Regions from separate parts of the Angustibacter peucedani genome, predicted to be linked through region 2. Evidence: predicted binding sites of a transcription regulator. Region 2 holds the regulator's gene; each other region holds the start of a gene.
The links. Region 2 encodes LexA, which represses DNA repair genes until DNA is damaged. Its sites were predicted from a motif close to TCGAACANNTGTTCGA; they were not measured.

Region 1: a site for LexA is predicted at 4,659-4,674, ahead of ACYVJ4_RS17625 (DUF6504 family protein). Genes of this name have one in related genera too.
Region 3: a site for LexA is predicted at 4,016-4,031, ahead of recA (recombinase RecA). Genes of this name have one in related genera too.

Annotation. Positions count from the first base shown of each region.
Region 1 is NZ_BAAGXY010000134.1:694-6,492, reverse strand. Features, by position in the region: gene ACYVJ4_RS17650 (alpha/beta fold hydrolase) at 1-400, opposite strand, end outside; gene ACYVJ4_RS17645 (hypothetical protein) at 462-740, shown strand; gene ACYVJ4_RS17640 (S8 family serine peptidase) at 799-3,009, opposite strand; gene ACYVJ4_RS17635 (YbaK/EbsC family protein) at 3,046-3,576, opposite strand; gene ACYVJ4_RS17630 (MerR family transcriptional regulator) at 3,639-4,550, opposite strand; gene ACYVJ4_RS17625 (DUF6504 family protein) at 4,881-5,309, shown strand; gene ACYVJ4_RS17620 (SAV_6107 family HEPN domain-containing protein) at 5,384-5,799, shown strand, end outside.
Region 2 is NZ_BAAGXY010000065.1:45,137-50,935, reverse strand. Features, by position in the region: gene lexA (transcriptional repressor LexA) at 398-1,126, shown strand; gene ACYVJ4_RS12710 (STAS domain-containing protein) at 1,186-1,641, opposite strand; gene ACYVJ4_RS12705 (patatin-like phospholipase family protein) at 1,789-3,039, opposite strand; gene ACYVJ4_RS12700 (monooxygenase) at 3,279-3,986, shown strand; gene ACYVJ4_RS12695 (DUF4126 domain-containing protein) at 3,996-4,583, shown strand; gene ACYVJ4_RS12690 (carotenoid biosynthesis protein) at 4,595-5,437, shown strand; gene ACYVJ4_RS12685 (glycosyltransferase family 2 protein) at 5,434-5,799, shown strand, end outside.
Region 3 is NZ_BAAGXY010000124.1:1,328-7,126, reverse strand. Features, by position in the region: gene ACYVJ4_RS17075 (glutamate ABC transporter substrate-binding protein) at 1-517, shown strand, start outside; gene ACYVJ4_RS17070 (amino acid ABC transporter permease) at 623-1,279, shown strand; gene ACYVJ4_RS17065 (amino acid ABC transporter permease) at 1,276-2,133, shown strand; gene ACYVJ4_RS17060 (regulatory protein RecX) at 2,215-2,808, opposite strand; gene recA (recombinase RecA) at 2,812-3,864, opposite strand; gene ACYVJ4_RS17050 (DUF2277 family protein) at 4,078-4,296, shown strand; gene ACYVJ4_RS17045 (ABC transporter permease) at 4,303-5,073, opposite strand; gene ACYVJ4_RS17040 (ABC transporter permease) at 5,073-5,799, opposite strand, start outside.

The DNA of each region.
Region 1 (5,799 bases), on a different contig from region 2:
CCCGCACCGCCACCTGCGTGGGCACGTCGGCCGACGTCCCGCCGACGGGGCACACCAGCGCGAGACCTCGCACCAGGTCCGGACGTCGAGCCGCCACGCCGCGGGCCAGGTACGCGCCGTAGGAGTGGCCGAGCAGCAGCGCGGGCCCACCGATCACGGTCTCGACGAACGTCACCAGCAGCGCGACCACGTCGTCGTTGCTCGTCAGCCCGTCGGCCGTGGTGCGTCCCATGCCGGGCAGGTCGAGGTAGACCCGGCGGTACCCCTCGTGCGGCAGCACGGGCTCCAGGGCCGCCTCGAGCTCGCGGTGGTCGACTCCGGCGCCGTGCAGGGCCAGCAGCGGCACGCCGTCCCCGTGCGCGCTGAAGTGCACCTCGACGTCGCCGACCCGCTCCTGCACCGCGCCACCGTACCGAGCCGTTTCCCAGGCGACGTCCAGGTTCGTCGTCCAGGCTGGTGCGATGCAGGAGGACGAGGCCACGCGCGTGGCACAGGCACTGGTCGACCGCGGCGTCATCGCGAAGGTGGCGCGCCCGAGCTCGTACCGCTTCGGCGTGCGCGTCCCGCTCGGCGACGGGCGGGAGGCGTTGTGGGACGTCGACGGAGCAGCGGGGCTGGAGGCGCAGATCATGCGCAACGGCGTGCTGGTCGGGTTCGTGCCGCAGATCGCCGGCTCGGAGCACTTCGACGAGGCGCAGACGGTCGAGGCCATCCTGGCCACGGACTACGGCAGCGCCTGACGGCGCACGACGAAGGGGTCGGCCCCGAGCGCCGACCCCTCCGTGCTGGTGTCCCGGCTCAGCGCGATGCCACCTGCAGCTCCTGCCAGGGCAGCGGCCACGGGAAGAAGATCGGCGTGCCGCTGGTCTGCCAGGCCAGGCCGAACCACACGCTGTCGGTGCCCGACCAGCGCCGGACGGCGATCTCGTACGTCGCGCCGCGCGTGGCCGCGAACTCGACCACCTCGTAGCTGTTGTCCCACGAGGCCGAGGCCGCGACCTGCTGGCCCTGGCTGTTGCGCACCACCAGGTCGAAGTCGACCGTGAGCTGCGAGGCCAGCGGCAGCCCGAAGATTGAGGTCACCTTGCTGTCCCACGCCAGCGCCACCTTGACGGTCGGCGAGAGCAGCAGCAGCGGCACCTGCACGTGGTAGCGGAACGTCGTGAAGCCGTCGGCCCCGACGTCGGCGGACGCCAGCGTGCCGACGTCCCAGCCGCGCGACGTGGCCGGCGCGTCGCGCCACCGGCGCTGCTGCGCCACGCGCACCCCGGACTCCGCGTCGACCGCGCCCGCGCCGTCAGAGGCGTCGGTGCGGGTGCTGACGTCGTTCCACCACGTGCTGCCCGACACGTTGCGCCCCGCGGTCGCGAGCAGGATCGCGCGGCAGCCCTCGGGCCACGAGCAGAGCACGGGGTCGACGTCCTGCAGCAGGGCCGTGACGCCCGCGGTGGCCGGTGCCGCGAAGCTGGTGCCGGACATCGTCTGGCCGTTCGCGCTGACCCCGGTGCCGTTGGCGGCGAGCTCGGGCAGCTCGCGGTCGCCGTGCGTCGACGTCGGGTTGCGGAAGACCGAGTCGCCCGACATCGACGACGCGGTGTCGTCGTGGTTGCCGACCGAGAGCGTGTTGAACCCCTTGTGGTTCACGAACTCCGAGGACGGCGGCTGGATGTTGTCGGCGTCACCCTGCCAGAAGTTCCCGGCGGCCTGGACGATCGTCGGGTACGGCCAGCGCAATGCCAGGAAGTCCTTCAGGACGTCGTCGGCCTGCAGCCCCGCACCGCCCGGCTCGGTGCCGCGGTGGAAGCTCTGGCTGATGACCGTGCAGCCCTGGTTGGCCGCCCAGCGCAGCGCGTCGTTGTCGGCGCTGTTGGCGGAGAACAGGTCGCAGTCGGGCGCGTGCCCGTGCGGCCGGTTCGCCTCGGTGTTCTTGATGATGGCGTGCGTCAGGCGGGCGTGGTTGCTGGCCGGGGGAGAGCTCGAGAAGCGCCCGGCCAGCGCGAGGTTGGTGGTGTCGCTCGGGCCGTCCTCGAAGACCGCGACGCGCACCCCGGTGCCGTCGAAGCCGAGGTTCTGCGCGCGGTCCGAGCGCGCCACGGCGATGGAGTTCCCGAGGTCGGTGATCGCGCTGCGGTCGTCGAGGAAGACGGCGCCGACGGCGTCGGAGGCCGCGAGGTCGCGGACCTTCGCGGCGGGCAGCGTCGCGCGCAGCAGCGGGACGTCGTCGTCCTGGCGCGCCATCACCTCGGCGCCGAGACGCTTGAGCCGGCGCTGCAGGTTCCCGGTCGCCTTGCGCTGCACCGCGTTGCGCTCGACCTCGACGGGGTGCGGCTCGGTGGCGCGTCGGTCGGTGGGCTTGTCGACGACCTGGCCGTCGTCCTCCAGGTGCGGCCACACGACGACGTCGACGGGCTCGTCGTCCGCCACGGTCTCGAGGTGGCGCCACAGCGTCTCGTGCATCCGGCCGAAGCGGTCGGCCCGCCGCTTCTCGACGCCGGCGAGCAGCTCGTCGGCGTCGACCTGCTGGCCGTCCGCGCCGAACGCGAACGCTGCCGCCACGCCCTTCTCGCGGTGCACCGCCTTGACCAGCTCGACGTACTGCTCGTCGTCCGAGGCCTTGTCGCCCGGGCGCAAGCGGGTGACGGCGAGCTCGCCGACCGCGAGGTGCACGACGTGCTCGACGCGGTGGTCGTCGGGCACGCGCCCGACCATGGCACCGATGACGAACGGCACGTGCACCGGCTCGGCGAGGCGCTCGCCCTTGGCGTCGAGCAGCTCGCCGACGACGAGCTCGTGCGCGCCGGGTGAGAGGCCGTCGGTGGCCACCTGCACCACCCGTCCGCGCTTGGCCAGCCGGACGTCGGCGTCCTGCCAGGGGCCGCGGGCGGGGCGCAGGCGCACGGCGCCCTGCGCGGACCGGGGGTCGACCGGACGAGCGGTCGTGACGTGGAGCGGCGTGCCGGGGGTGATGACCTCGCCCGGCGTGAACGAGAGGGTCAGCGTCGTGTCCATGCCCGACGAGAGCGCCGGACCGCACGGCCTGATACCTCAGGTCACCTCGATCGGCTGGCCCCCCGTGATGCGCACGAGCTCTTCGTAGGACGTCGGGAACACCGTGTGCGGGTGGCCGGCCGCCGCCCAGACGACGTCGTAGCGGGAGAGCGCGACGTCGACGAAGGTGCGCACGGGCACCAGGTGCCCGACCGGTGCGACGCCGCCGATCGCGAAACCCGTTGCGGCCCGGACGATCTCGGGCGTCGCGCGCTGCAGGTCGGCCAGCCCGAGCAGATCCGCGACCTTGTGGGTGTCGACCCGGTGCGCCCCGGACGTCATGACCAGCAACGGTTCTGAGCCGTCGCCGTCGCGCACGTGCCGCCCGGCGTCCGGGTCGGTGACGGCCGCGACACCGACGAACACCAGCGAGTTCGCGATCTGCCCGACCTCGACGCCCAGCTGCTCGGCCGCGGCCTGCGCGGTGCGCGCCGCGTCGTCCAGCACGCGCACCTGCCCGCGCACGCCGAGGCCGGCGAGCGTCTCGGTGACGCGGGTGACGGCGGCGTGGGCGGCCAGGTCCGACATGGCCGAAGGGTAGTGGCGCAGGAGGGGCGCGCGTGGGACGTCGGGTCGAGCCGTCCTGCGGGTCACCAGAAGCGCGGCTGGCGCGGGACGGTCTCCAGGTCGGCGAGCAGCAGCGCGCGGTCCTCGGGGTCGGCGACCTCCTCGGCCGCGGCGAGGGCCGCCTCGGTGGCCGCGCGGGCGGCGTCGGCGTCGCCCGAGACGGCGTGCGCCCGGGCCAGCGCCTCGTGCGCGAAGGCGAGGTCCCAGTCGCCGATCCCGTTCTCCTGGCACAGGTCCAGCGCCCGCTGGGCGTGGTGCCGGCTCGGCTCGCCGCGCTCGAGCACCGCGTAGACGCGCGAGCACAGCCACTCGCCGCGGGCCAGGTGCACCGCGGTCCCGGCCTGCTCCCAGTGGTGCCGCGAGGCGTGCGCCATGTGCAGCATCCGGTCGTCGTCGGCGCGGGTGCGGTCGTCGGCCTCCATCAGCCGCCAGGTGCCGTTGAACAGGTCCACCGCGAGGCGGCGGTGCTCGGCGGCGTCCGGGCTCGGCGCGGTCTGCGCGGTCGTGGGCTCGGTGGTCGGGGTGGTCGTGGTCTCGGCGGGGGGAGGGGCGGGGTCGGTCACGGGGAGCTCCTGGAGGTGGTGGTCGATGGTGTGCAGGTCGCCGCGCAGCCGGGTGGCGCGGGCCTCGACGCGGCGGCGGTGGCGGGCCAGGGTGGCCCGGACGGCGACCGGGTCGCCGTCGGCGGCCAGGCAGACGCGCACGTCGTCGAGGGGGACGTCGACCGCGCGCAGCAGGTGCACCAGCCGGGCCGGCCCGAGCTGGGAGGGGTCGTAGTAGCGGTAGCCGGTGACGGCGTCGACGACGGCCGGGCGCAGCAGCGCCACCCGGTCGTAGTGCCGCACGGCCTTGGTGGTCAGGCCGGTGCGGCGGGCCAGCTCGCCCACGGTGAGCAGCCGGTCGACCGGGGCGTCGGAGGTCTGGTCGGGAGCCACGTCCCGGAGCGTAGGAGCCTGCCCCGGGGGAACCTCAAGAACCGTCGTCCACCGGTCGGGTGAAGGTGTTGACGCGGTGTCCGACCGCAGGTGTAGTCTCGACCTCGTTCGAACAGGTGTTCGAACGACTCCCACCGGGCGGACTCCCCTCCAGCCGGTGGGGGTGGGGCCCGTCCCCCGGCCGCCTCGACCCCGGCCGCGACGGGCCCTACGGCCTGGCCGGTCCGGGTGGCGGTGGGGAAGCCGCCGCCCGGGCCTGCCGGCCGGGTCTGCCGGTCTTCCCCCGCGGCAGCGACGAGCCAGTCAGCGAGCGGCCAGCGGAGGTGCGGGGTGGGACGACGGTACGACGACCCGGTCGAGGTGCGGACGACGGGCGAGCCCGAGGGCGACGAGCCCGAGGCTCCCGCGGCGTTCGTCTGGCGCGACCGGCTCTACGTGGTGCGCGGCGTGCTGTCGCACTGGTACGAGCGGCGGGTGTGGTGGCGCGAGGCCGCGGCCTCGGCGCTGCTGGGGCTGCGTTCCGAGGTCGACGTCGCCGCGCAGGGGGCGGTGCCGTCCGGCGGTCGGGTGCCGGCCGGGCTCGCGCTCGACGACGTCCCGGCGCGCCGCTCGCCGCTCGAACCTGCCGAGCGCGAGGTCTGGCGGGTCGAGGCCGCCGCCGGGCGCAGCAGCCCGGTCGGCGTCTACGACCTCGTGCACGACCCCGGGTCCGGCGCACCGGCCGCCGACCGATGGCGCCTGGTGCACGTCGAGGACTGACCAGCCCGCCGCGCCCCGTCCCTCACCGACCACCACCAGGAGGACCTCCCGTGCCGACGTCCAGCCCACCCCGGGTGCCCCCCAGCAGCCTCGACCTGCTCGACCGGGCCCGCGACAGCCTGGTCGCGGCGCTCACCGCCTCCACCGCGGGCGAGCGCTACGTCGCCGCGCACCTGGCCGCGCTGCGCGCCGCCGCCGCCGTGCTGTCGGTGCGCGGTCGCCCGCACCGGCACGGCCGGCCGCGCAGCGTGTGGGAGGTGCTGCCCACCGTCGCGCCCGAGCTGGCCGAGTGGGCCGCGTTCTTCGACGCCGGCGCCACCCGCCGGGCGGCGCTCGAGGCCGGCCGCGACGACGTCGTCAGCAGCCGCGAGGCCGACGACCTGGTCCGCGACGGCGAGACCTTCCTGGTGCTCGTCGAGCAGGTGCTGGGCCTGCCGCGCCACGACGTCCTGCCACCGGGTGCGGTCTCGCTGCGCGGGGCCAGCCCCTT
Region 2 (5,799 bases):
GTGGCGCGGGCGCGCTGGGCGCGCGGAGCCGGTCGACCCCGCGCCGGGCGCACCGGCGCCGGGCGGGTGCGGCCGAAGGACGAGCTCGGTGCGGTGAGGGTGATCGCGGTCATCGGGGCCTCCTGGGAAGAGGATCGAACGGGTGTTCGATCGAACGCCTGTACGAGTTGTAGCACCAGGACCCGGCTGGTGTCGAGCCCTGCGTCGAACGGATGTTCGACCGGTGCGCTGCCTCGTGCTCGAGAACCACCTCATCAGACGCCACCGACAACGCCCGTCCCACGCGTCACGGGCTGCGCCGGACGGCGACACGTTCGAACAGGTGTTTGAACTCGGGGTGCTGGTGGCCCTACGCTCGCCCCCAGTCGAGCTCATCACGCCCGCCCCGGGAGGACGCATGGCCACGGAGGACCGCCCGTCTGCGGACGTGCACGAGCTGCCCGACCGGGACGGCGGCGACGGCCTCACGACGCGCCAGCGCCGGGTGCTCGAGACGATCCGCGACGCCGTCGAGCGGCGCGGCTACCCCCCGAGCATGCGCGAGATCGGCGAGGCCGCCGGGCTGGCCAGCCCCAGCAGCGTCGCCCACCAGCTCACCGCCCTCGAGCGCAAGGGCTACCTGCGCCGCGACCCGCACCGACCGCGGGCCATCGAGGTGATGTCGCCGGACGCGCCGGCCACGAGCTCCGCGCCGGCGGCGGGCGCGCTGCCCGACGACGTCGACCCGACCGGCTCGGGCGACCAGCGGCCCGCGCCGTCGTACGTCCCGGTCGTGGGCCGGATCGCGGCGGGCGGGCCGATCCTGGCCGAGGAGGCCGTCGAGGACGTCTTCCCGCTCCCCCGCCAGATCGTCGGCGAGGGCCAGCTGTTCCTGCTCAAGGTGGTCGGCGACTCGATGGTCGACGCCGCGATCTGCGACGGCGACTGGGTGGTCGTGCGCCAGCAGCAGACCGCCGACAACGGCGACATCGTCGCGGCGATGATCGACGGCGAGGCGACGGTCAAGACCTTCAAGCGCCGCGACGGCCACGTCTGGCTGATGCCCCACAACCCCGCGTTCGAGCCCATCCCCGGCGACCAGGCCGTGGTGCTCGGCCGCGTCCAGGCGGTCCTGCGCCGGGTCTGAGACCCCGCCACGAGCCGGCGGAGGTGGGCGCCCCTGCGCGCCCGCCTCCGTCAGCCCCGTCAGTCCTCGACGTCCAGGCCGCTGATGCCGTGCAGCGCGATCGCGTCGCGCACGGCCTCCGACGGGCGCACGAGCGTGACCCGCTCGGGCCGGGCGGCCCGGCGCAGCTCCAGCAGCAGCCACACGCCGGTGAGCTCGAAGCGGGTGACCTGCTCGGCCAGCACGCGCACCGGCCGCCCGGACGTCTGCACCGCGTTGGTGACGAGGTCCTCGACGAGGTCGCGGACGTCGTCCTGCAGGCCGCCGTCGACCGCGCCGTGCAGCACCACCAGCACCGAGGTGTCGGCGTCGACCAGCAGGCTGACCGACCCGGCGTCCAGCGCGGTCACGGACGGCCCGACCACGCTGCGCAGCAGGTCCGGCGGGCGCGTGGGCGCGGGCAGCGCCGCGAACGGCGCGGAGAGCGGGCCGGCCGGGGGGTCGGGCACGGTGGGCAGGGACTCGGCGAGTGACATGGGGCGACCTCTCAGCGGTCCTGGGTCGCCCCGACACGGCGCAGGAATCAGCGATGAAGACCGCCGCACTTCTGGACCGTCGAGGCCGACCTTAGCCCACCGAACCCGGCAGAGGGGGCGAACCGGCCAGCAAGATCACGCGCGCCCTCACCAGCGCCCGAGCAGGGTGCGCCGGTCCGACCCGCGCAAGGCCGCGAGCGCGACGTCCGGGTCGGCGACCTGCGGGTGCGGCGGCTCGAACGGCGCGTCGCCGCGCACCAACGACGCGGCGTGCCGCCGCACGGCGTGGTCGGCGACGCAATACCCGTGCCGTTCGAGCACCTGCTGCTCGGCGGTCGAGAAGGCGTCCAGGTCGGTGCGCACCCGGGCCACGGCCTCGACGACGGCGAACGGGTAGCCGCGGCCGACGACGTCGTCGACGCCCCAGGTGCAGCCGCCGAGGACCTCTCGGGCGAACGCCGCGTGCAGCCAGCGCAGCCGGGTGTTGCTGCCGGCCCGTCCGAGCACCTCCAGCGAGCGGGCCAGGCGCCCCACCAGCGTGCGCTGGGTGCGGGCGCGGAACACCCCACCGCCGTCGCTCACCAGGACGTCGGCGTGCGTGCGCCAGACCGGCTCGAGCCCGAGGTTGTCGTAGACACCGCCGTCGACGAGCTGCAGCCGGCGGCGCAGCTCGCGGTGCCGCTCGGGCGTCTCGACCTCGACGTGCCCGCCCGTCAGCCGCAACCCCAGCTCGGCCGGCACCCGGCGCGGCGCGAACCACGGAGGGTCGGCGCACGAGGTGGCGCAGGCGTCGGCCAGCCGCCAGCCGTCGTCCGGTGCGGCGTGGCCGGCCCGGTAGGAGCCGACGGACGCCGGGGCGCCGGCGGTCGCCGTCCACTCGACCCAGTCGACGCCGAAGACCAGGTCGGTGGACCCGATCGCCAGCCGCGGCCCCGGACGCACGTCCTGCAGGGGCCGGTCGAACGGCGGGTGCTCGGCCAGCAGCCGCGCCAGCCCGCGCACCCCGCGGCCCCCGGGCAGCAGGCGGCTGAGCAGCGCCGGTGTGCGCACGTTGCGGCTCGTCAGCGCCCGCAGCGCTCCACCCACGAGCGGCTCGAGGCCGGCGACCCGCTGCAGCCCCTCGCCGCCGGGATCCGGCCAGCCGAGGCCCGGGTGGGCCAGGGCGGCCGCCGCCAGCGACCCGCCGGAGACCCCGCTGACGGTGCGGACCTGCGCCAGCACCCCGAGCTCGTCGAGCCGGCGCAGGGCCCCCAGGTGCAGCAGCGCGGCGCGGTAGCCACCGCCGGAGAGGCACAGGCCCACGCCGTGCCGGGAGCGGGGCGAGGCCGTGGGCTCGCGGAAGCGCGAGTCGCGCACGACCGGCAGGTCGCCCACGGGCGGGTCGGTCGGCTCGCTCATGACCGCGACCCTGCCAGGCCCCTCCGTCAACCGCGGGACGACGCCCCGCGCCGACCCGCACCGACTCCGGACCCGACCGGGCGGTGGCCGTCCCCTCCTGCCGGCCACCGCCCGGTGTCGCACCGCACCCCCACGCTGCGGCTCCCAGCCTGTCCCCGTCGTCCGGCCGCGGGATCCGTGCAGGTACTCAGGCGGTGCCGCGCGAGGTACTCAGACGCGCCAGGTCCTACGGTGTGCGCGTGAGCGCCCCCGACGTCCCGACCGTGCTGCTGCACGTGTGGGGCGTGCGCGGGCGCGACGTCCCGCGGGCGGTGCTGCGCATGGCCACCGGACGACGGCAGCTGGCCGGCACGCCCGGCCTGCGGTTCCGCAAGCTGCTCGGCACCGGCAGCGGCCGCACCTTCACCGCGCGCGACGCGGACCCGCGGCGCTGGGCCCTGCTCACCGTCTGGGACGACGACGCCGCGGCCGACGGGTTCGAGCGCGGTCACCGGGTGCTGCGGTCGTGGCAGCGGGTCGCCACCGAGCGGCTCGTGGTGCGGCTGCGGCCGGTCAGCAGCCGCGGCGAGTGGTCGGGGCACCGCCCGTTCGGCGACCCGCGCCCGCGGCGGGTCGACGGTCCGGTCGCCAGCATCACCCGCGCCCGGATCGCCCCGCGCAAGGCGCTGACCTTCTGGCGCGCCGTGCCGCCGGTGTCGGCCGACCTGCACCAGGTGCCGGGGCTGCGGCTCGCGCTCGGCGTCGGCGAGGCCCCGGTGGGGCTGCAGGGCACCTTCAGCCTGTGGGACTCGGCGCAGGCGCTCACGGAGTTCGCGCACCGGCGGGAACCGCACGTCGAGGCGGTCCGTCGTACCGCGCTGGAAGGCTGGTACGTCGAGGAGCTGTTCGCGCGGTTCGAGGTCCTCGACGTCGCGGGCGAGCTGGGAGGAGCGCGTGATGGGCGCTGAGCTGCTGCCGTGGGTCTTCACCTCCGGCTGGGCGAGCGGGATAACGCGTACGCCGTGGTGCTGCTGATGGGCGTGCTCGGCCGGTTCGCCGGCGTCGACGCGGTGCCGCCGGCGCTCGAGCGCACCGACGTGCTGGTCGCGGCCGCCGTGATGTTCCTGGTCGAGCTGGTGGCCGACAAGATCCCCTACGTCGACTCGGTGTGGGACACGGTGCACACCGTCGTGCGACCGGTGGTGGGCGCCGCGCTCGGCGCCCTGCTGGCCGGCGACGCGAGCTCGCTCGAGCAGGCGGTGATGGCCACGACCGGCGGCGTGAGCGCGCTGGCCAGCCACGTCGTCAAGGCCGGGCTGCGCGCCGCGGTCAACACCTCGCCCGAGCCCGCGAGCAACGTCGTCGTCAGCACCGGCGAGGACCTCACGGTCGCCGGGGTCGTGTCGCTCGCCGTGCTCAACCCCTGGGTGGCAGCGGTGATCGCCGCGGTGCTGCTGGTGGTCGGCGCGACGCTGGTGGTGCTGCTCTGGAAGCGGGTCCGCCGGGCCCGCGCCTGGTGGCGCGGCTGGAGCACGCCGCGTCCGGCCGGCCCGCCCCAGCCCTAGACTCCCGGCTCGTGACCGTCCGCGCCCACGTGCCGCCTCCCGGCGCCGGCGCCCGCCCGGCCCGGACGAGCTCCGGCCTGCGGGCGGTGTCGGCGGTGCTGGCAGCCGCCACCGTGCTCGCGCAGATCGCCTACCCGCTCACCGACGGCGAGCCGCTGCGGCTGCTGACCATCGCCACCGTGCTGCTGTTCGCCGCGGCATCCGTGCTGCACGCCGCGGCGACGCGGGGCGTGCTCTGGGCGCTCGGGCTGCTGGTGCTCGCCGGGGGGCTCGGCCTGGGCGCCGAAGCGCTCGGCGTGCGCACCGGCCTGCCCTTCGGCGAGTACGCCTACGCCGGCACGCTGGGCCCGCAGGTGGCCGGTGTGCCCGTGGTGGTGCCGCTGGCCTGGGTGATGATGGCCTACCCGTGCCTGCTGCTCGGCCGCCGACTGGCCCGGGCCGCGGCCCGCCGGTCGCGCCGTCCGGAGCCGTCGTCGCTCGTCGTCGTGCCGACCGGAGGCCTCGCGCTGGCGGCGTGGGACCTGTTCCTCGACCCGCAGATGGTCGCGGCCGGGCACTGGACGTGGGCGCACCCGACGCCGTGCCTGCCGGGTGTGCCCGGCGTGCCGCTGACGAACTTCGCCGGCTGGCTGCTGGTGGCGGTCGTCATGGTGGCGGTGCTCGAAGGCGTTCTGCCGCAAGGGCGTTCGGCGGCCGAGGGCGTGCCCGGCGCGCTGCTCGCGTGGACCTGGGCGGGCTCCGCGCTGGGCAACGCCGTGTTCTTCGACCGCCCCTGGGTCGCGGTGTGGGGCGGCGTCGCGATGGGCGTGGTCGTCGTCCCGTACCTGTTCTTGTGGTGGGACGGCCGGCCGTGAGCGGCGGGCGGGTCGCCCGCGCCCTGACCTGGACGACGACCGCGGCCTCCGTCGCCCTGACCGCCCACACGGCGTGGAACCTGCGGCAGCTGCGGCGGCCGCCGGCGGCGCCCCAGCCCCCCGACGAGTGGGTCTCGGTGCTGCTCCCCGTGCGTGACGAGTCGCACCGGCTCGAGCCGGCCCTGCGCGCGCTGGTGGTGGCGCTCGACGAGTGCGCCCACCGGGCCGAGCTCGTGGTGCTCGACGACTGCTCGACCGACGGCACCGCCGAGCTGGTGCGCTCGGTCTGCGAGCACGACGCGCGGGTCCGGCTGGTCAGCGGCGCCGACCTGCCGGACGGCTGGCTGGGCAAGCCGTGGGCC
Region 3 (5,799 bases), on a different contig from region 2:
CGGCACCTACTCGATCACCGACGACCGCAAGAAGGACGTCGCGTTCGCCGGTCCGTACTTCGTGGCCGGGCAGGACCTGCTGGTGCGCAAGGACGAGAGCGACATCCAGGGCAAGGACACGCTGAAGGGCAAGAAGGTCTGCTCGGCCACCGGGTCGACGCCGATCCAGAAGGTGCGCGACGAGGGCCTGACCGAGCCCGAGAACATCGTCGAGTTCAAGACCTACTCCGAGTGCGTCTCGCAGCTGCTCGACGAGAAGGTCGACGCGGTGACGACGGACGACGCGATCCTCAAGGGCTTCGCGGCGCAGAACCCCGACAAGCTCAAGGTCGTCGGCCAGCCGTTCTCGACCGAGAAGTACGGCATCGGCCTGCCGCACGACGACAAGGCGATGCGCGACGCCGTCAACGACCTGCTCGAGGCGTCGTTCACCGACGGCACCTGGCAGAAGGTCTACGACGGCACGCTGGGCAAGTCCGGCTCGGCCGCGAAGCCGCCGGAGCTCGAGCGCTACTGAGGTCGGCTCGGGGCGGACGTCGCGACGTCCGCCCCGACGGCCTCCCCCGGCCCACCTGACCTGACCCCGACCAAACCCCGAACGACCTGACCTCGAGGAGCGTGCGTGCAGGACTTCTTCGCGGTGCTCGGCGACAACGGCTCGCTGTTCGCCCGGTTCTTCTGGACGACGGTCAAGCTGTTCGTCATCAGCGGGCTCGGTGCGCTCGTGCTGGGCACGGTGCTCGCCGCGCTGCGGGTCTCCCCCGTGCCCGCGATGCGCGCGTTCGGGGCCGGCTACGTCAACGTGCTGCGCAACACGCCGCTGACGCTCGTGCTGGTGTTCTTCGGGTTCGCGGCGCCCAAGCTCGACATCCCGATCGACTACTTCCCGGCCGCCTGCATCGGCCTGGTGCTCTACACGGCGGCGTTCGTCTGCGAGGCCGTGCGCTCAGGCATCAACACCGTGCCCGCCGGCCAGGCCGAGGCGGCGCGGGCCATCGGGCTGCCGTTCGGCCAGGTGCTCACCCAGGTGGTGCTGCCGCAGGCGTTGCGCGCCAGCGTTCCCCCGCTGGTGAGCGTGCTCATCGCGCTGCTGAAGAACACCACGGTCGCGACCGCGGTGAACGTCGCCCAGGCCGGCTCGCTGCCGGACTACCTCAGCGAGCGGGGCGCCAACCAGCTGTTCGTCAACACCTGGATCGCGTTGATCTTCCTGGCGCTCGTGGTGCCGCTGGCGCTGGCGCAACGGGCGGCCGAGCGGCAGGCGGCGGTCGTGCGATGAGCGGCTCGACGGTGCTGTACGACGCGCCCGGACCCCGGGCGCAGCAGCGCTACCGCCTGCTCGGAGCGGCGACCGTGCTCGTCGTGGTGGCGCTGGTCGCGTTCGTCGTCTGGCGGCTGGTGGCGACCGAGCAGTTCTCGGCGGCACGCACGGCGCAGTTCCAGTACGCGGCGGTGCAGCGCGAGCTGCTGCACGGCTACCTGGCGACCGTCAAGGCGGCCGGGGTCGCGACCGTGCTCGCGCTGGCGCTGGGGGCGCTGCTCGCGGCCGGACGGCTCTCGGACCACGCCGCGGTGCGGGCGCCGTCGGCGGCGCTGGTGGAGTTCTTCCGCGGCGTGCCGCTGCTGATCCTGATGTTCTTCTTCTACTACGGCTCGCTCGAGTACGACCTCGGGCTCACGCCGTTCTGGGCCGTCGTGCTGGGCCTGACCCTCTACAACGGGTCGGTGCTGGCCGAGATCTTCCGGGCCGGCGTGCAGGCGGTGCCGCGCGGGCAGTCCGAGGCGGCCTACGCCCTGGGCCTGCGCAAGACGCAGGTGATGGTGCAGGTGCTGCTGCCGCAGGCGGTGCGCACCATGCTGCCCTCGATCATCAGCCAGCTCGTGGTGCTGCTCAAGGACACCGCGCTCGGCTTCATCCTCACCTACAACGAGCTGCTGTACGTGGCCAAGCAGATCGGTGGCCGCGGGGCGTTCGACTTCCCGTACGTGCTGACCTACCTGGTCGTGGCGGCGATCTACATCGCCACCTGCGTGGCGCTGAGCCTGGTGGCGACGTGGCTGGAGCGGCGGTCGCGCCGGTCGCGCCGCACCGTCGCCCGCGTGCCGGACGACGCCGCGGCTCCGGCCGCCTGAGGCTGCGCCGGTCCGGCGGACCGGGTCAGGCGGACCGGGTCAGGCGGACCGGGTCAGGCGGACCGGGTCAGGCGGGCCGGGTCAGCCCAGCGGCTCGACGTCGTCCGCCGGAGCCTGCGCCCCGTCAGCCGCCAGCGCCTCGCGCACGACGGACATGGCCAGGCCGGCCGGGTAGCCCTTGCGGGCGAGCATCCCGGCCAGCCGGGCCAGCCGCTTGTCGTGCGGCAGGCCGCGGGTGCTGGGCAGCCGCCGCGCCACGAGGTCGCGTGCGGTGCTGGCCTCGTCGTCGTCCTGTACCTGCTCGAGCGCGTCGCGCGCGGTGTCGTCGTCGACGCCCTTGCGGCGCAGCTCGTGGGCCAGGGCCCGTCGGGCGAGGCCGCGGCTGGCCCGCTGCGAGCGCACCAGCATCTCGGCGAACGCGGTGTCGTCGACCAGCCCGACGTCCTCGAACCGGTCGAGCACCCGGGCCGCGACCTCGTCGCTGGCGCCGCGAGCGGCCAGCGTGTCGGCCAGCTGCGCCCGCGAGCGCGGCGCCATGGTCAGCTGCCGCAGCACGATCGAGCGCGCCACCTGCTCGGGATCGGCGTCCGGCGTCTCGTCGGCGGTGCCCCCCGGGGTGGGAGCGCTGGGACCGCGCTGCCCGCCCCGGCGGGACGACCGACGTCCGGTGCTCACGGGCTAGAAGTCGACCTTCGCCTCGGCCAGCTCGACCACGTCGGCCGGGGCGTCGACCCGGGCGCCGATGCCGAGCTTCTCCTTGATCCGCTTCTCGAGCTCGTTGGCCAGGTCGGGGTTGTCGCGCAGGAACGAGCGCGCGTTCTCCTTGCCCTGGCCGAGCTGGTCGCCGTCGTAGGTGTACCAGGCACCGGACTTGCGGACGAAGCCGTGCTCGACGCCCATGTCGATCAGGCCGCCCTCGCGGGAGATGCCCTGGCCGTAGAGGATGTCGAACTCGGCCTGCTTGAACGGCGGGGCCATCTTGTTCTTCACGATCTTGCAGCGGGTGCGGTTGCCGACCGGGTCGGTGCCGTCCTTCAGCGTCTCGATCCGGCGGACGTCGAGCCGCACCGACGCGTAGAACTTCAGCGCCTTGCCACCCGTGGTGGTCTCGGGCGAGCCGAACATCACGCCGATCTTCTCGCGCAGCTGGTTGATGAAGATCGCGGTGGTCTTGGAGTTGCTCAGCGCACCGGTGATCTTGCGCAGCGCCTGCGACATGAGACGGGCCTGCAGGCCGACGTGGCTGTCGCCCATCTCGCCCTCGATCTCGGCGCGGGGCACGAGCGCGGCGACCGAGTCGATGACGATGATGTCGAGCGCGCCGGAGCGGATCAGCATGTCGGCGATCTCGAGCGCCTGCTCACCGGTGTCGGGCTGCGACACCAGCAGGGCGTCGGTGTCGACGCCGAGCTTCTTGGCGTACTCGGGGTCGAGCGCGTGCTCGGCGTCGATGAAGGCCGCGATGCCGCCGGCCTTCTGCGCGTTGGCCACGGCGTGCAGCGCGACGGTCGTCTTGCCCGAGGACTCCGGGCCGTAGATCTCGACCACGCGGCCGCGCGGCAGGCCGCCGATGCCCAGCGCGACGTCGAGCGCGACGGACCCGGTGGGGATCACCTCGATCGGGGCGCGGACGTCGTCGCCGAGGCGCATGACGGAGCCCTTGCCGAACTGGCGGTCGATCTGGGCGAGGGCGGTGTCGAGCGCCTTGTCGCGGTCTGCGGGAGCAGGCATGTGATGTCCTCAGGTGTGCGGCCGGGCCGTGCCGACCGGTGGGTCCGTTGTCGTCGAGGAGGACGCTAGGCGTCCGCACCGACAGCGGTCAGGTCACCACCCGCGGCCTGTGGACCGTGGGACGACGCCCTTCCTGATGTGGACAACCGTACCGAACAGGTGTTCGAGCGGTGGGAGGTTCCGCGGCGTGTCGCGCCGCCGTACGCTGGCGGCATGTGCCGCAGCATCAAGACCTTGCGAGAGCCCTACACCGAGGACGTCGGCCCCGACGACGTGCGCGCCGCCGCCCTGCAGTACGTGCGCAAGATCAGCGGGTTCCGCCAGCCCGCGCCGCACAACGCGGCCGCGTTCGACGCCGCGGTCGCCGCGGTCGCGCAGGCCACGCAGGACCTGCTCGGCGACCTCCAGGTGCGCGGCGCCCGCTCGGCCTGACGGCGGCTACTTCAGCAGCAGCACCGCAAGCCGGCGCCGGGTGACCGCGAGCCCGACCGCGCCCATGGCGAGCAGCACCGCCACGTGCCCCAGCAGCGACCAGCTCACCTGCCCCAGCACCAGCCCGCGCTCGAGCGCGACGCCGTGGTAGAGCGGGGAGAGCTGCACCAGCCAGCGCAGCGCCGCCGGGTAGGCCTGCACCGGGAAGAACGTGCCCGACAGCAGGGTCAGCGGCACGAGCGCCATCTGGATGTAGTCGAAGTCCTGGAAGTTGCGGATCCAGGTGGTGGCGGCCATGCCCACGGCCGAGAACACGAACCCGATCAGCGTCGCCACCGGCAGCGCGAGCACGGCCCACCAGCTCGTGGTGAGGCCCATCGCCACCGAGATCGCCAGGAAACCCAGCACGTAGATCCCGCCGCGCACCAGCGACCAGAGCATCTCGCCGATCGCGATGTCGCGCGGGCCGACCGGCGTGGCCAGCATCGCGTCGAACGTGTGCATGTACTTCAGCTTGAAGAACATGTTGTACGTGGCGTCGAAGACCGCACCGTTCATGGCCGACATCGCCAGCATCGCTGGCGCCATGAACTGCGCGTAGGTGACGGTGCGGCCGTCGGCCAGCGGGATGTCGCCGATCAGCGCGCCCAGCCCGATGCCGAGCGAGAAGAGGTAGAACACCGGCTCGAGGAAGCCGGTGAGGAACGCGACCCACTGGCGCCGGTAGGTCAGGACGTTGCGCTCGACGACGACGCCGGCCAGGGCGAGGGCGCTCATCAGACCACCATCCGTCGCCGCAGCTGGCGCTCGGCCAGCCAGGCACCGACGACCACCCACAGCAGCAGGTAGGCGACGTGCCCGAGGTCGGGACCCAGGTCGAGCGTGCCGAGCGTCGCGTCGCGGGCGAGCGACGACCCGTGCCACAGCGGGACGACGTAGGCCACCGGGTGCATCCAGCCCGGCAGCTGCTCGACCGGGAAGAACGTGCCGGAGAACAGGAACATGGGCACCAGCCCGAGCCGGAACACCAGGTTGAAGGTGGTGTCGGTCTCGGCGCGGGCCGAGATGGCGAACATCGGCGCCGCGTAGGCCAGCGTCACCAGCACCACCGCGACCAGCGAGAGCACGCCGGTCCACGACGGCACGGCGCCCACCACCGTGGCGACCACGAGGAACACGACGGCGCTCAGCAGCGAGCGCAGCGTGATGGCCACCAGGTTGCCGGCCACCACGTCGCGCACGCCGATCGGCGTGGCGAGCATCGCGTGGTACTGCCGCTGCCACTTGATCGCGCCGAGCACGGGGTACGACGCGTCGAAGACGCCGGTCTGCATGGCCGTCGCGACCAGCACCCCCGGGGCGATGAACTGCACGTACGGCACCCCGCCGAGACCCGACGAGCCGCCGCGGTCGACCAGCGAGCCGAGGCCGTAGCCCATGGCCACGAGGTAGAGCAGCGGCGAGACGAACGCGCCGAACAGCGTGCCGCGGAAGGTGCGCCGC